DNA from 3 places in the Pseudalkalibacillus sp. NRS-1564 genome. Region 3 is predicted to be linked to each of the others. Evidence: predicted binding sites of a transcription regulator. Region 3 holds the regulator's gene; each other region holds the start of a gene.
What was found. Region 3 encodes LexA, which represses DNA repair genes until DNA is damaged. Its sites were predicted from a motif close to CGAACATATGTTCG; they were not measured.

Region 1 (5,691 bases), on a different contig from region 3:
CAAAGCACCTAGCGCATAACGCTTCCACCTGAAATTTTGAGCGATTCGCCAATAATGTTTTCTGACGCATTTGAGAGAAGGTAAATGATGCTATTGGCGACTTCTTCAGGCTGCGTAATTCTTCCAGATGGCATTGCTGCTTCTACATCCTTTAATTCTTCCTCAAAGCTTTTATTCTGTCTCTCCCCTTTAGAAGCAATACTGTTTCGGCCCATTTCTGTATTAACGAAGCCGGGACATACTGCGTTAACTCTAATTCCATCACGGATAGCCTCGTGGGCAAACGACTGCGTGAAGCCAGTTATAGCAAACTTTGAAGCGCTATAGGCCGTGTTACCAAAAGTTCCTCTAAGACCTGAGAGAGAAGAGAGGTTTACAATCGCCCCTTTCTTCTTATCCTCACGCATTCGCTTATACACAAGTTGAGTCAGTAAAACAGTCGAGGTATAATTTAGCTCCATTACTTTGCGAAGATCTTCTTCTTCTAATTGATCAAGCGTATCGCCGCCGCCAATTCCTGCTGAGTTAACTAACCCTGTGATGCTTCCGTTATATTTAATAGCACTTTCGATAAGAGTAGAACGATCTTTCTCATTGTTTAAATCAGCAGGAAGAACAGCAACCGTTGCTTCCGTTACTAACTCTTCGCACTCCTGCTTCAGCTGAGTTAATTTATCTTTATTTCTTCCGGTTATCGTAATCGTAGCACCGGCTTTTACGGCGGCCTTTGCGGTTTCATATCCAATACCACCCGTGGCTCCGGTAATGAGAACATGTTCATGCTTAAGCGTATCCTCTTTGAAAATTCCCATTTGTCCTTCCTCCTTTTAAGGTCTAGCACCCTTTTACCCGTTTGAATACTTATAAAACCCTGACATAACGAAAAGACAGGTAGCCATTGGCTGCCTGCCTAACTTCTTTCTATTGAACTCCAACTGCATTAAAAGCCTGTTTTACAGATTGAACTTCTGAGCTTCCGCTTCCATAAAGATCAGTGGCAGCTTGTACTGCTGCTGATCTCATCTGACTAAAGTTTGAAGAAGCGGTTAAGTATTGCGTAAGGGTGCGGTAGTAAATAGCGCTGAGTTTGTCTTTTCCAATTCCTGATACGGTTACCCCATAGAATGTACCGCCTTCACTCAGCAGATAAGCTGCTTTGTTCATGATGCCGCTGTTGATATGAACGCCGCCATTATCTTGAGAACCAGTATAGCGGACAGAGTAATGATCAGGGTCTCCGAATTGGGATGGGTCTGACATTGAACGAAGAGCATCCCCGGATGTACCTGGTGTATAAATATCTTCTCCGATTAACCAGTCAGGGTTATTGCTGTCGTAGTATTCTACAAGCGTTCCGAATACATCAGACATGGATTCATTCAGTGCTCCTGATTCATTTTGATAAATTAAGTCAGCTGTTGTATCAGTGACAGCGTGTGTCAATTCATGAGCAACAACATCTTCACCACCTGAAAGGGATACAAAAGTTGAGCCATCTCCATCACCATAGACCATTTGGCTTCCGTTCCAGAACGCATTATTGTAGTTGCGTCCGTAATGTACGGTGGACTTTAGTGGTGAACCGTTTCCGTCATAACTATCTCGGTTGAAGACATCTTTATAATAATCATACGTCGCTCCTGCATAGTAGTGAGCGTCGACTGCAGCCGCGTCATAGCTTGCGTTAAAGGAGTTATCCGAATCTGCCCATAAAGAGCCTGGCAGTTTTGTGCGATTTGCCGCATCATATGTTAAGATTCCGCCACCTCGCGTAGTGTCTTTCAAGTAATAAGTTGAAGAGGAAAGTAGCGTATTGAACGTTTTTTGATCACCAAGTACACCAGTTCCACTTGCCGTCTTAATTGTTCCGGTAACATTATCACCACCACCTGGCTTGCCGACTCCTTCTTTTTTTGCTTCGTGTAGAGCATTGAAGCTTGTTAGAACTTCACCACTTGTTGCATCAATTATGTATTGCCAGTTACCCGGTTCAGGCGAGAGGAAGTTCAAGGTCACATGGTAAGCATACGTTGCAGACTCTCCTTCAGTATAGACGACAAGGTTGGATTCGGGTTTTTGTTCATAGGCTGGTGAAAAACCGAGATCTTCTTCTGCTTTTTTAACGGCGTCCTGTTTCTTGAATTTTGTTGCTTTTTTAAGCTCTTTCTTCGACCCAAGGTCTGGAATAACTGTACCTGATACGGCTGTTAAAATACCACTTTCATCAACATGAGCCGTTTGAGTTGAACCATAAACAGGTGTTCCTTCATGAAGTTGTTGTAATCGAAAAACCGTAAAACCAAGATCGTCCTTTTCTTTTGATAGGATTTTAAAGGAATCCTTAGCGGAAGATCCACTAAACTTGTACAGGTTTTTCTGTTCGTTCAAGTAATCAAATAGTACTTGATTGGCATTTTGAGAGCTTGCTTTTGTTAGTTTTCCTGAAACAAAAGTAGGTGTTCCTGTTTCTTTATTCATATTCGTATCTGCTGCTGCAAATGTTGAGGATGGTGCGAGCATGGTACTAACGAGCCCCACTGATAAACCGATTGAAAGTAAATTTTTTTTCTTTCCCATTCTATATCCCCCTCGTGATTAAGATGAGCTAACATTACCATAAAAGATTTAGTATTCAAACTATTTAAACTATTTTGATAGTTAAGACCTATCCTTTTGGATAGAGTTATAGGGAGATATACCTGTTATTTTTAAAAAGGTATTGGTTCTTTAGACTCAGGAGGTGGTGTGCTAATAAATAATGGCGTTAATGACCATATGAAACGGCATATCCTGGTTCTTTTTCTGTGCGTTTAGAGATTGATGCGCGAGTATTTCTACTTCCCTATCTGTTAATGGAACAAGTGTAGGATCTCCAATACGTATGTGCTCTGATGACTAACTTTCGAGTGAATATCGTTAAGTTCATTGTTACTCTTCTTCCGGTACTTTTCGTTACTTTAGAAAAAAGGGTGATGCTAAGTGAATCGTTTTATGATTGGAAGAAAGTACTTATTGTAAAGAGAACGTATATTCGGTTAAAATACGGGTATATATAAAGGGAACAAACGTTCTTTTGATTAGGAGAAGGGGGGATACAAATGGATTATTCTAAATTTCCAAAGAAAACAATCCTATGTATTGATATGAAAAGTTTTTATGCAAGTTGTTCAGCAGTAGAGATGGGGCTTGATCCACTTACATGCTATCTCGCGGTTGTTGGTGATACCGAGCGACAGGGAAGTGTTGTGCTAGCAGCGTCTCCGGCACTAAAGAAGGAATTTGGAATACGAACAGGGAGCAGACTATTTGAAATTCCAAATAATAAAAACATTCATATCGTTAATGCGAAAATGTCTTCATATTTAAAACAATCAATGGAAATAACGAGGCTTTTTCATCGTTATGTACCATCAGAATGTATCCATACGTATAGCGTTGATGAATCGTTTTTGCAGGTTGATGGGACAGAACGACTTTGGGGGAACAAATTTGAAGTAGCTCACAAGATCAGAAATGAAATAAGAGAGACATTCGGATTACCATGTGCCATAGGGATTGGCCCAAATCTTTTAATGGCAAAGCTTTGTCTCGATCTGGAAGCGAAAGAAAAAGGGATTGCAGAATGGACTTATGAAGATATTCCTAAAAAACTCTGGCCGCTTTCCCCGCTAAGTCAAATGTGGGGTATCGGATCGCGTGTCGAGCGAACGTTAAATCGAATGGGGATTATGAATGTAAAGCAGCTTGCGCATTACCCGCTACATCTACTAGAAGAAAAATTCGGTATTATGGGAAATCAGCTCTATCATCATGCGTGGGGCATCGATCTTTCTGAAATGGGTGCGCCGATTATGCAGGGACAGATTAGCTATGGGAAAAGCCAAATTTTGTTGCGAGATTACCATGACGAAAAAGACATTCAACACGTCATTCTTGAGATGAGTGAAGAAGTTGCAAGACGTGCGAGAAAAGCCCGGAAGGCAGGGCGTACGATTAGCCTTGGGATTGGTTATAGTAAAGAAGAAGGCAGGGGTGGCTTTCACCGTTCAAGGAGTATCCACAGCCCGACTGCTATTACGCTCGAAATATACAATGTATGTCTTCAGTTATTTGAGGAGTTCTTTGGAAGAAAAACGGTTCGTAAGATTTCCATTACCCTTTCAAATATTTGCAATGATGAAGAAGTGCAGTTGGACTTATTTAACGCGTCACGCCCAAAGCAGCGGGATCTCGGATATGTGATGGATTCGATCCGTGAGAAATATGGCTCAGATGCGCTGCTTTGTGCCGTTTCATACACAAAGGCCGGTACGGCACTGCATAGAAGTAAACTTGTGGGTGGTCATAAAGCATAGAAGGGGGAAGAAGCGTGATTCGTGATCGCGGAAATATAAAATGGACGTCAATGATGTTACCTGAGCATGTGAAAGAGCTAAGAGATTGGAAAACCGAAGAGAAAAAAAGTGAAAAGCCGGTACTTGATGAACAAAGAATGGTGGAAATGAATGAAACAATATGTGAAGCAATGGCCAATCACAACTCGCTTTGTTTTCAACACTTTAGTGGGGGAGAAACGAAAACTCTCTTTGGATATGTGCACTATGTAGATCCACTTACGAAAGAACTGCGTATTATTGACCATAATGAAAAAAGGACAACGATAAAGCTGCTGGACCTTGTGCACGTAGAGTTAGAATGAAAAAAATGGAGTATCCTCTCGGATGTAAAAAAAGTTTTTCATTTCAGGATTGGGGTAAAATAAGTATAAAGTCAAACCTGAATAAGTGAGACCATCCTGTCTGGTTAGAAACGAAGGGTAAATCAGATCAGATGAATTCAAAATCCGGAGTGAGATGAAAGATGCTATTAGCTCAAAATCTTAAACAAAATACGGAAAAGATCAAAGGAATTGATATTCACTATGAATACTATAGAAATGACACAGCCGTCGATCGACCAGTATTAACGCTTCTTCACGGTTTTCTATCGTCGAGCTTCAGCTTCAGAAGATTGATACCATTATTAACAAAGGCATATACTGTTGTTGCCATTGATCTTCCTCCGTTCGGAAAAAGTGAAAAGTCTAATCGTTTTGTCCACTCTTATCATAATTATGCGGAAGTGGTGGTTGAACTTTTAGAAAGGCTTTCAATTGATCATACTGTTATGATCGGCCATTCTATGGGTGGGCAAGTAGCAATGAGAGCCTCGGCTATGAAAGATGATCTCGTTAGTAAGAATATTTTACTGTGCAGTTCAGGATATCTTGAAAAGGCTAAACAGAGTCTAGTGTATACATCGTACTTACCTTTTTTCTCGGTATACTTGAAAAGGTGGCTTTATCGAAAAGGTGTTAGAGGAAATTTGCTTAATTGTGTTTATGATCCTTCCCTTATCGATGAAGAAATGATGGATGGATATATCCAACCTTTCTTCAATGAGGGTATCTTTCGGTCATTAGTTAGGATGATTCGAGATCGCGAAGGAGATTTGTCAGAAGTTGAACTAAATCAAATTCATACACCTAGCCTACTAATATGGGGAGAAAATGACAGAGTTGTGCCGTTGAAAATTGGGAAGCGTCTCAGTAAGGATCTCCCAAATGCTAAACTGATCATCTATGAAAAAACCGGTCACCTTCTACCAGAAGAAAAACCGGAATCGATTATGAAGGATATTGAGTGGTTTTTA
Region 2 (5,691 bases), on a different contig from region 3:
TTGACGAAAGCAGATACGGTTAGTGAAGGCTTACGTTTAAGCGTTCCTTATGAACTAACGACATCTTGCTACAATGGTGAAGAAGAAGCATGTGGCGAGTGTGATAGCTGTCGTCTGCGTCTGAAAGGCTTTGAAGAAGCTGGAGCGGTAGATCCGATACCTTATAAAGTGTAATAAAAAGCTGCCGGAGGATACTCCGACAGCTTTTTTTGTTTTGGACAATAAAAATGAGAATTGGCCAATAAAATGGGATTTTGGCTCATATATTTCAGTTTTGGCCAATATACTCAGAATTTGGCCAATAAACTTCCAACGGAGGAGTGGTTCGACATATAGCGGGGGTGACAGGCACCCGCGCCGACCGCCGAATCCGCACCCCTGCTTACTCAGGAATTTCCCCGCTATAAACAGAAGATGGGCGGATGATTCGGTTATTGTCATTTTGCTCGTACACGTGTGCGATCCAACCTGCCGTTCTGGCTGCTGTAAATGTTGGGGTAAACAGTTCTGTTGGTAGCTCGATCGCTCTTAAGATGGCTGCTGCATAGTACTCCACATTCGCATAAAGTTTTCGGTCAGGTTTGTACTCCTGGAGAAGGCGTACGGCCGTGTCTTCTACTTCGTGTGCAAGTTTAAACTCAGCATCGTCATAGAAGTCTGAAGTAATCTCGCTTAAAGCGGCGGCACGGGGGTCACGCGTTTTATAAACCCGATGTCCAAAGCCCATTAGCTTCTCACGATTTTCAAGTTTACGTCGCAATACTTTCTCAGCATCGCCGTCGCGCTTAATTTCTTCTAATAAATCAATAACCCCAGTTGGCGCTCCGCCATGAAGAGGTCCTTTCATAGCGCCAATAGCCCCTGTAATAGCTGATGCGAGATCACTTTCAGTTGATGAAATCACCCTAGCAGTAAAGGTAGAGGCGTTTAATCCATGCTCCATCGTTAAAATGAAGTAGGCAGTTAACGCTTTAATGTGATTTTCCTGAGGACGTTCTCCTGTCAACATATATAAATAGTTCCCAACGTGAGACAACGTTACGTCTGGATCGATTTGGGATAATCCATTTTGAGTGCGGTAGCGATAGGCAATAATAGTGGGAACGATACTCAGTAGGTGAATTCCCTGTTCCTGTGTCGCTGGGAACTGATATGAGTGATCTCCCATGGAAGATAAGACCGTTCGAATAACGCTCATCATCTCCATTTTTTAGGTAAACGATTTATGATTTCCTTCTGGTTTGGTGATAAGTGTCTTGCTTCACCAAGTGCGGAGGTGAAAGCAGTTAGCTGTTGTTCAGTAGGAAATGAACCATTCCATAGGAAGTAGGCAGCTTCTTCGAATGATTTTTCTTTCGCAATTTCTTTTGCCCAGTGTCCTCGATAGACAAGCAAACCGTTCTCTCCGTCTACAAGGCTGATATTGGAATCAGCCGCAATGATTCCTTCTAATCCGGCATGAATCATAAACTCAACTCCATTTCATTCGTCTTGTATCTAGTGTATCGATTCGATATGATTATGACTAATAAATAATTACTGAATAATTAATAGAGAAACGCTATCAATAAGGGGGGTAAGAATGAATCTAAACTGGTTGAAAACATTTGTCACAGCTGCTTCGTATGAAAATTTCAGGGAAACATCTGAAAAACTCTATCTTGCTCAACCTACTGTTACGGTTCACATTCAACAACTCGAAAAGCAGATTGGCAGTAAGCTATTTATGAAGAGCGGTAGAAGAGTGGTGCTCTCCGAAGCAGGAAGACAATTTCTTCCGCATGCCAAAGAGTTAGTTGAACAGTATGAGACTAGCTTACGTCATATGAACGGGTGGAGGCAGGGGTGCCATCGAAAGTTGACGATTGCTGTATCTCCTTTAATTGCTGCTACGGTTCTACCTAATGTCCTTCAGCAATTTATGAAAGCTTATCCATCGATTGAGGTAGTTGTAAAAGTAAGTGAGTCTAATGAAATTGGAGAGATGATCACCAAGAATGATGCAGATTTCGGTCTTTCAAGAATGAAATCTTTGCAGGCATATGTGAAAAATGAACAAATTGGAGCCGATCCAATTGTTTTAGTTGTGCCACACGATGGGGGAGATGCGGAAACAAGTCTGCCTTTAACTTTAAGTGAGTTTTGTTTGAGATCAACGTTACTCACACACAATCATCCTGATTATTGGGAAGATCTTTTAGTTGAACTACGTTCTAAATATGACGGTGTTCGAACGATGGTTGTATCCCAAGTACACATTACAAAGCGATTTATTGAGGAAGGGCTTGGGTTCTCTTTTTTACCATGGTCATCTGTTCGGCGTGAGGTATTTGAAGGGAGAATTCTTCAAGTCGATACTGAGGAAATCAAACTGTCTGAGGTTCACACATACATGGTCTATCAACATCTTTCGGAGGAAACAGAAATATTTAAACAATTTATTGAGAAAAGCATGAATTAAGCCCGATCAGCGTCCTGATCGGGCTATCCTCTTATTTTCCGAGTGTGAAATAAGAGTGTGGGATGGTTGCGTGTCATAGATCCTAACGGCTAGCTTACACGCATGAGTAGTATGTGCGAAGTAAAATAAAGTATACACATTTAGTAAGTAGTTAGTCCCCAAACTTTCCACCCCTTTTCTTCTTTAGAAGCAAAGAGGTGCATGCGCACGGGGAGTTGAGAAGATTTCTTTGTGACGAGTACATCAATAAGGTAAGTGTGATTTGCGACTTTTTTTTCGCAGGTTTTAACGGCTGGCGCGTAATAGGGTGACTTCTTTTTTAAAGGGGACATGCTAATGATTTGCCATGAATTTGTATCGGGAGTATTGGCCATTAAGCCTGAAAGAATCGTTGTAGCTTTCGTTGTAAGTCCTTTTGTTGATGCTGATTGATCTAGTGATGTTGGACACTTTCCTTGAATGAGCTGAATCGGACCAGCTGCATGTGCATGAATTGGTAAAAGAAGAAGTAAGAAAAGGAGACAGCTTACTGAACGTTTCATCAATGTATACCACCTTTCACCTTTACCGTGCCCGATTAAGGAAAAATTATTCGTAATAATCGAATGTACGTTCGGTTTGTGGTACACTAATCGAAGAAGGAGGGATCGCCATTGCAACCTTCAATTCAGAAGCGAACATCTCGGTCTATTTTAACAAAAGGTAGTGGATTTCTTAATGGATATAGTCACACTCTGAACCCTTACGCTGGATGTGCCTTCGGATGTTCGTATTGCTATGTAAGAAGAATGCCGATTGCCCTTTTTAGGGAAGAGGATTGGGGAGAATGGGTAGATATTAAAGAAAACGCTGTGGATCTTGTGAAAAAAGAGATTCCGAAAGCTCGGAAAAAAGGAGAAGTATCGATTTTTATGTCTTCTTCGACAGATCCTTATCAGCCTATTGAATTTAAGACTAATTTAACAAGAAGATTACTTGAAGCTATGGTAGAAGAAATGCCTGATTTTCTATTTCTTCAAACCCGCTCACCACTCGTCACTAGAGATATTGATTTGTTAAAAAAATTCGGCAAAAAGGTTCTGGTCAGTATGACAGTAGAAACAGACCTTGATTCAGTGCGCAAAATTTTTGCGCCATCAGCTCCGCCAATTGCTGCAAGATTAAAGGCGCTACAAACGTTACGAGCAAACGGTATTCCTGTACAAGCGGCAGTCGCACCACTTCTCCCGTGTTCTGAACATTTCCCTAAGAAGTTAGCTGAAGTAACGGATCGCCTCACGCTTGATGACTTTTTCATGGGTGATGGGAGCGGTGGTAAAAGAACAGAGCAGCTTGGCATTCGCAAGCTCTTTGAAGATGCGGGTCTAGAAGATTGGTATCAACGTAAAGCCTATTTGAAAATAAAGAAGCGATTACAGGCCTTTTTTCCTGATAGCGCCATTTATATTTCTCAAGAAGGTTTTTCACCTCCGGAAGAGGGATCGTATTAATATAAAACAACAAATAGGCTAGAGAATGTATCTCTAGCCTATTTGTTGTCTAACTTATTTTAATTTTTCAGCCTTACCACTTAAAATTTTCAATTGGTCATTTTCATAACCAACCTGGTAAGTGACGTTATAAAGAGAAGTAGTTGTCTTCTTATCCTCGGTTCGTTCTTGTGCTTTAATAGTAGCTGTTACCTTTACTTGATCATTCGTTTGATTTAAACTTCCGGTCATATTTGAAACTTCCACGTCAAGGGTATGGATATAGCCACTTCGAAAATCTTCATACAGCATTTCACTCTGCCAGCGACTGCCAAGTAAGGAGTAGCCAGTGACATAGTCTTGAGTAGATAAGCTTTCATAGAAATATCCAATAAGATAGGTAGCATTATTTTTAAAATCTTCTCCTGTGAGTCCTTGTGGTGTTGATACTTCTTCCTTACTTTTATCATCTACCGTTATTTCCACTGGGTCTTCAGACCAATTTTTAATTTGCTCAATAACGTTGGGAAGTGGAATGCTAAAGCCAATTGCCCCTGAGTCTGTTCCTGCAGAATTAATGGCGATAGCCTCTCCTGTATTTGCATCAATAAGGGGACCTCCGCTGTTCCCTTTTGTAATGGGGGCAGAGATTTGATAGATATGCTCATAGCGATAGGGCTCTAAGATGAATTCTCGATCGAGACCACTGACAATCCCTGTTGTAACGGTGTTCTGAAGTCCGAGTGGGCTACCAAGAGCAATGATATCGTCCCCAACTTCCGCCATGCGCTTTTCTGCAACAGGTAGTGGATCATTTCCCTCTAGTCCTGGAACGCGAATCACCGCAACATCTATCGTATCACCCATACCAATGATTTGAGCTTCGAATTGTTTAGCATCAGAGGTTTTAACGATAATCTTTTGAGCGCCTTCGACAACATGAGCGTTCGTAATGACGTCTCCGTTCGCATTGTAGAGGAAGCCTGATCCAGAAGAAGTGCCATCTTTTAAGGCGACTTCAATTTGCACAACGCTTTTTTGTGTCTCATGAATGACGGATTTTAAGTCTGAAGCATTCTTTTGGTTCTCTGGAGCATTTGTTTTCTCTCCTAGAGAAGATGTTGCTTCAACGGTTGTATTCGAATAGTAATCATGTAAAAAATAAAAACCTGCGCCGCCCCCAATCAGAATAAAGAGGGAGCTTGCAAGGGATAGTAGCAAAGCCAATTTCTTAGACATCCGTCTTGAATACTCCTTTCTGCTAATCCAAGTACCATGTGAAATGATCAATCTCGACTGTGAATTGATCAAGATCCTTCACGTCTTCACCTACATCGTAGATCATAAAGTCAAATTTACCTGTATCGTCAGGATAAAGTTTGTCGGGGTTAATATAAACCTCCCCTTTATCAAACTCTTTTCCATCTCCGTCCAATACTTTATAAGAAGCCCCGATCGAATTGACGGGAACAGTGGCTTTGCTTGTGACCGTACCTGTTACTTTTAATTCATTGTAATCTGTCACCTTTGTTTCTAATTCATTGAGCTCAATCGCGCTTGTACGATTCATTTCTTCTTCTTTTGCTGCAGCAACCATAGCATGTTCAATTCGCTTTTGTTGCTCCTCCTCAAACGAATTTCGTCTCTTTTCAATTACGGTTTGGAGGTTTGATAGCTTTTCGTTACCTTTATTGATTTCTAAGCCTTGTTCTACTGAGTTTAATGCTTCCGTAAAGTGGTTCTCTTCCAAATAACCATTTG
Region 3 (5,691 bases):
TACAACAAACATCATATCCGCCCTCTCCGTTTTGTATTAGTACATCTTGTTATAGTACAGTATAACGAATATTTGAAAAATTGCAACCATAAAAATAGCCTAATTTTGCTTTTCGCAAAATTAGGCTATTTTCTACTGAAGAAAGCGACGGTTTTTCTTGCTTTCCTTAAGCTTTTCAGGTGTTACATCTGTGCCTTCTTCATCCACAACTTTTATAGAATGAAGTTGGTTTTTGAAAGAAGAACGGAAATTTGCTAAATATTCCTTACGTAGCTTTTTCTGTTCTTTTTTCTCATCTTCTGTTAATGATGACTCTTTTGCTTTACGAGATAGCTCGTTAATTCTTTGGAGTTTATCTTCAAAAGGCATGTAAAATAGCTCCTTTACTGAAACTTGTATCTCACATGCTAACGCATGTTTTGAACATAGACAAGTTTAGTGCTTCTCGTTCTGCTCGTCAACATATTCCTGATAACGTCTATGTACCGTTGCTTTCGAAGCGTGATGTCCAAATCCTTTAAGCGTTGCAGCTATCTCATTAAACGTAAGACCACGGTTTCGTAGATTAACAATTTCTTCGATTGGAACTTCCACCCGCTCACGCCCACCTTGATTTTGATGGCTGAGGTTTCGCTGTGGTCGATAGCCTTCTTTAACCGCCTTGTCCATTCCACGTTTAATTTTCAGATTATGAAGCTTGCGCTGAAATTCTTCAACGATACTAACGATCTCAAGAACCATCGAATCAGATTCCGACAATTGAAGTTCTCCGTTTTGATTCACTGTATAAATCGTCCCTCCATATTTATGGACGGCATGTAGAAGAGCGATCTTTGCATTCCCTCCCCCAAGTCTTGTTTCATCTTGAATGAGCAATGCCTCAACATGCCCCTCTTTCAATAAGTCAAGCACCTCAAGTATGCCATCACGATCAATGTCATACCCGCTGTGCTTTTCTTCAATCAAGCGCTGTATAATAAAACCTGACTGTGATGCAAATCGTTGTAGTTCTTCTTTTTGCCTGGCAAGAGAAGACTCCTGTGCTTCTTTCTTTGTGCTTACCCGACAATAAATAACGGCGTTCATACTTTATTCTTTACCCCCAAGTGCGGTAGCGTTCGCTTCAACAGGGATGATGAGAGTATCTCCTGCTGTAATTCGGTTTGCATCAATGCTATTCACTTCTTCAACCCAACTGACGAACTTCCGATCAGACAACTCATGCGCAGTACGGTATTCTTCCGCAATTTCTAAAACAGTATCTCCCTGCTCCAATTGTACCGTTGTATAACGATCATACTCCTCAGCTGCAGCTGTTCGCAAAGATAGAAACACAATAATTAACACAGCTACAAAAGATATAATGACAAGAAAATCAACTCCAGACAAGCCCCCAGCTTGCTTTCTCATCCCAATCACCCCATATGCGAATATTTGTTCTGTTTTTAGTATATCAGAACCTCTGTTCGTGTCAACTGATTTCTTCGAACTTATGTTTGTATGCGAACAAAAATTCTGGTATACTACTAACAAATAGATAGATTGGAACGAGGTGCCAGATATTATGAAACTATCAAAGCGTCAGCAGGACATTCTGGACTTTATTAAAGTCGAAGTTAAGCAAAAGGGTTATCCACCCTCCGTAAGAGAAATTGGCGAAGCTGTTGGACTTGCTTCAAGCTCCACTGTCCATGGCCACCTGGCAAGACTCGAGAAAAAAGGGTATATCAGACGAGACCCAACAAAACCAAGAGCCATCGAAGTGCTTGGTCTTGATGAAACGATCGATATTCCTCGTCAACATACTGTAAACGTTCCCGTCATTGGTAAAGTAACTGCTGGTCAACCGATCACTGCCATTGAAAATGTAGAAGAATACTTCCCGCTTCCAGAACAGTTTGCACAGGATGAAGAACATACCTTTATTCTAGTGATTGAAGGGGATAGTATGATCGAAGCTGGTATTTATAACGGTGATATGGTTATTGTGAAGCAACAACCAACTGCAAATAACGGTGATATTGTTGTCGCGATGACAGATGAAGCTGAAGCAACTGTTAAACGATTCTTTAAAGAAAGCAACTACTTCCGACTTCAACCGGAAAACTCATCGATGGAACCGATCATTCTTGATTCCGTTTCTATTCTTGGTAAAGTAATTGGGGTCTTTCGCTCCATTCACTAGAAGCGCTGCGTGCGCTTCTTTTTTTATGTTATATAAGCTTTCTGGGCTATATCAATACGAGCTTCTTCTCTTCTTTTATTTATTAACCCCTCCGTCTGTGTAAATGATCGCAGTTTGAAGAGCATAGGGGTGTAGCTTTACATTACAACCAACCTCACCTACCTACTTTTAACTCTTAAAGGCTATACAAAACCGCCCTTCATTTAAATAAAGGGCGGTTTTGTATACTTCTAACATAATTCTTAAACGGTTACTTTTCAGCAGCCTCTGAAGCCGCTATAACTAATTCAACTGTTTGATCTACTGTCGCCTGACGGAACTTTTGGAACTCATCAGTGATATAAACGGAAGGATCTTCAGGATAGTACTCCTGAGCGGCTACGTGAAGGTGTCCACCCGGAATATCATAAGCTCCTATCCCAATTCGCACGCGATTGGATCGGTACTGACTTTCATTCGATAAGTAGCTTCCGCCTCCTCCTTTACGAGCTTTTGATCCTTCAGTCGGACCCCCTTCATGGCACTCATACGGTTTATCACGATATTCTGGTGCGAGCCATTCGCATACTTCATCGCCTCTTTCTACCGGCCATGGTCCAGTATTGGCTGCAATCATTTCCTTGTAAGGAAGCGTTGTTTCAATAAATTCCGGCAGTTTTTCAGGCATCGGCCAATTGCTCACTGTCGGAATAACTTCTGAGCGATCTTCAAGAGTGTTTCCAACCCCTGTGCGCCATCTCCCGGCAAACCCTTCGATGGTCATAGCTTTTGGACCACCTTGACTGATTGTCATCATGAGATCCACCTGCTCTTTACTATTAACCAGGTAAGGTCCAAAAGTATCTTCAACGATTCCTTCATCAAAATCATCCCATCGTACCGGAAAATTCGCTGCTTGAACAAAAGCTGGACCTTCTTCCGTCAAAACGACTTTCCCATCCATCTGAAGCGCTGCAGCGCCAGAAGGGTTTGATCTCCTAAATTCCTGTTCTAAACGGTATGGATCAAATCCGCTTACTAAAATACGCTTAACTTTCTTCCCTTTTGGAAAATCAATAGAAGTAATTCCCCTTGACGTGTACTCTAGTTTCTTCATCAGTTCTTCTTGCTTTTTCTCCGTTACTGTATATGAAGGTTCCCATTGCCTGAGGGCAGCAGTCATATGTAATCGAGTCCAATAAAGCGGGCGATCATCATAACGATCTAGTTCCCCTAAATCATTTCGTTCTCCCTGAGCTCGAGCAACAGCCGTCTCCCACAGCTTCTCACCATGCTTTTCGATCACTTTCTCTGCTTTTTTTACACTTTTCGCTTTGCACAAATCCTCCTTAAATTCATCCGCAAAAACTGTAAACTCCGCCTTATCCATAATTTGCTGTGGGATTGGGGCACCGTCTTCCATTCGCTGCTCCTCTGGTGTTAGCGCCGCATCAGTGTTAAAGCAATCACCTTTGGCACTTCCAGTTAACGGTAAAAAACCGATAGTTAATATCCCTACAATAAAAAGCGCAATTCCATATTTCCATTTCCTAGATTTCATATGTCTTTTTTCCTCCTCTTCTAGTTGAACTATCTTCTATTTTAGAGATATGAGGTTGTATTTTTCAAACTATTACAAGTATTCTGATCAAAAATGAATCATTCGAAGTGGATCATGTATGGATAACATACTTATGTTAAAGAAAACCGTGACGTTTTCTCTGCATCTTTCGACATATAGATAAGCTTACCTATCATTTAACGAACTGCATTTCTAGCCTTTTTCGATTTTTCCAGACTGAATTAATTTGTACTAAAAAGGAGCAAGCTCGCTGATGGAACTTGCCCTACGCCGTAATTTATTATTACTTAATTTATACACGTGTATTTTTTCACTTACCTGTAATTTCATAACAGAAGCCGCTATCCCGATGAGTCACATAATGATGCCAATATGGACAAAAATAAATAGAAGGGTTCCCGTTGACCATATATGAACCTCATTTAGTTTTAAACGTTAATCTCACATAGCGACTACCAAGCGGTTGGTCCAAATAGAAGCCTGTCCCGTCTATTTATTCACTTGCGCCAGAAAGTTGAACAGTCTGCCTTATCATGAATATTGAATTCGATCATTTTTTTAAGTAATGAAAATTCAACTGAACTACCCCACGGAATACGCATTAGTTGTTTAGTGTGATCATAGCCAGCAAGTTTCATTTCTTCAGAAAAATGAACAATTCCATTCTTTTCAGGGGCAACAGCCAAATGATGTTTTGCTACGCTAAAGGCAATAATAAATGTTCCGTGATCTGTAAACATTGGCTGATTCCAAGCAATTTTCGGCACCAGGTTTGGAAATTCATTTTGTACCCAGGTCAAAATTTGTTCCGTTCGCTCTCGGTGCTGCAGGTTCTCTATCTTTGCTAGATATTCTTCAAATACATCCATTTTTATTCCTCCTATAAAACAAGCAATTGTAGTGATGTACCATATCTCACTGAGATAGTGCCATTACAACTCACTATTCATCACTACTATATCACCAATCATTTGTAGTTTATCCTCTTCAAAGATAATTCCATCGCCGTCATTAGCTGCATAAACAGTTGTTCCTGTTCTCTTAGCGTACTCCCAAACTTTACTCTTATAATCTGAACTCCAGCGATTGTAGTGAGGTAAAAACTCGAAATCGACAAGACCCATAGTTTGGTGCACCGCCTCGCTAGTTTTTTCTGTATACATCTGAAATAGCTTTGTAGATCTACCGAGTTTAACCGCTCCTCCGCTCACCCCAACAAGAATTCCTCCGCGATTATAGAAATCTAAAAGAACATGATCCATATGCCGATGATTGAGAGCCTTACTAAATTCCAGCGGATTACCTGCTGAGAGATGGATTATATCTGAACTCAATAGTTCATCTATTTTCATAGGTTCAAATTCACTGTATAAATCGAAAAACATGATATTCTCGATTCCACAGTTTCGATAATAATTCACTTTAGCTTCAAAATAATGCTTTTCTTTATCCTCCGTTGAAGGTATGTAGCTAATCTTTTTGTTTCCATCACTAAACAGTAATTCATCTAATCTACGGTTGCCGGGTGTTTCATTTACTTGATCGCTATAAAAATACAACTTTCCCATTAATACACCTCATTCATACCCCTATACGCTATAGTCAATTTAAATTCTGTGCGTTTATTAACTCTCACGATATTCATTCCATTCTTTCGCGAGAAGACTATACAGGATGGTGTCATGAAAGTGATCGTACAAATATTCAGCGTCTTTTATGATTCCATCGGGTTTAAAACCAAGACGTCTCGGAATTCCCTGACTTTTTTTATTCTCTATCCCGCACTGTATTTCAATTCGGTTCAATTTGTATACTTCAAATGCCTGGACAATTAGTTCATTAACGGCAGCTGTCATAATCCCCTTACCCTGGAACTTATCTGATAGCCAATAGCCAATACTCGTTTTCTTGTTAGACCAATCGATGCCATGGAATCCTACCACGC

Region 1: a site for LexA is predicted at 3,021-3,034, ahead of ACIFPW_RS16845 (DNA polymerase thumb domain-containing protein). Genes of this name have one in related genera too.
Region 2: a site for LexA is predicted at 3,064-3,077, ahead of ACIFPW_RS09900 (SPL family radical SAM protein). Genes of this name have one in related genera too.

The regions. Positions count from the first base shown of each region.
Region 1 covers NZ_JBITPM010000038.1:36-5,726, forward strand. Annotated here, with positions in the region: gene ACIFPW_RS16835 (SDR family NAD(P)-dependent oxidoreductase) at 9-812, opposite strand; gene ACIFPW_RS16840 (M4 family metallopeptidase) at 922-2,577, opposite strand; gene ACIFPW_RS16845 (DNA polymerase thumb domain-containing protein) at 3,099-4,355, shown strand; gene ACIFPW_RS16850 (YolD-like family protein) at 4,370-4,699, shown strand; gene ACIFPW_RS16855 (alpha/beta fold hydrolase) at 4,861-5,691, shown strand, end outside.
Region 2 covers NZ_JBITPM010000018.1:200,690-206,380, reverse strand. Annotated here, with positions in the region: gene queC (7-cyano-7-deazaguanine synthase QueC) at 1-174, shown strand, start outside; partial or broken gene ACIFPW_RS09915 (citrate synthase) at 383-1,467, opposite strand; gene ACIFPW_RS09910 (LysR family transcriptional regulator) at 1,583-2,461, shown strand; gene ACIFPW_RS09905 (hypothetical protein) at 2,602-3,003, opposite strand; gene ACIFPW_RS09900 (SPL family radical SAM protein) at 3,115-3,951, shown strand; gene ACIFPW_RS09895 (S1C family serine protease) at 4,006-5,169, opposite strand; gene ACIFPW_RS09890 (zinc-ribbon domain-containing protein) at 5,192-5,691, opposite strand, start outside.
Region 3 covers NZ_JBITPM010000011.1:24,566-30,256, forward strand. Annotated here, with positions in the region: gene ACIFPW_RS05120 (HesB/YadR/YfhF family protein) at 1-15, opposite strand, end outside; gene ACIFPW_RS05125 (DUF896 domain-containing protein) at 133-369, opposite strand; gene ACIFPW_RS05130 (YneB family resolvase-like protein) at 436-1,086, opposite strand; gene yneA (cell division suppressor protein YneA) at 1,090-1,410, opposite strand; gene lexA (transcriptional repressor LexA) at 1,562-2,185, shown strand; gene ACIFPW_RS05145 (hypothetical protein) at 2,436-3,725, opposite strand; gene ACIFPW_RS05150 (iron chaperone) at 4,244-4,615, opposite strand; gene ACIFPW_RS05155 (Type 1 glutamine amidotransferase-like domain-containing protein) at 4,679-5,314, opposite strand; gene ACIFPW_RS05160 (GNAT family N-acetyltransferase) at 5,372-5,691, opposite strand, start outside.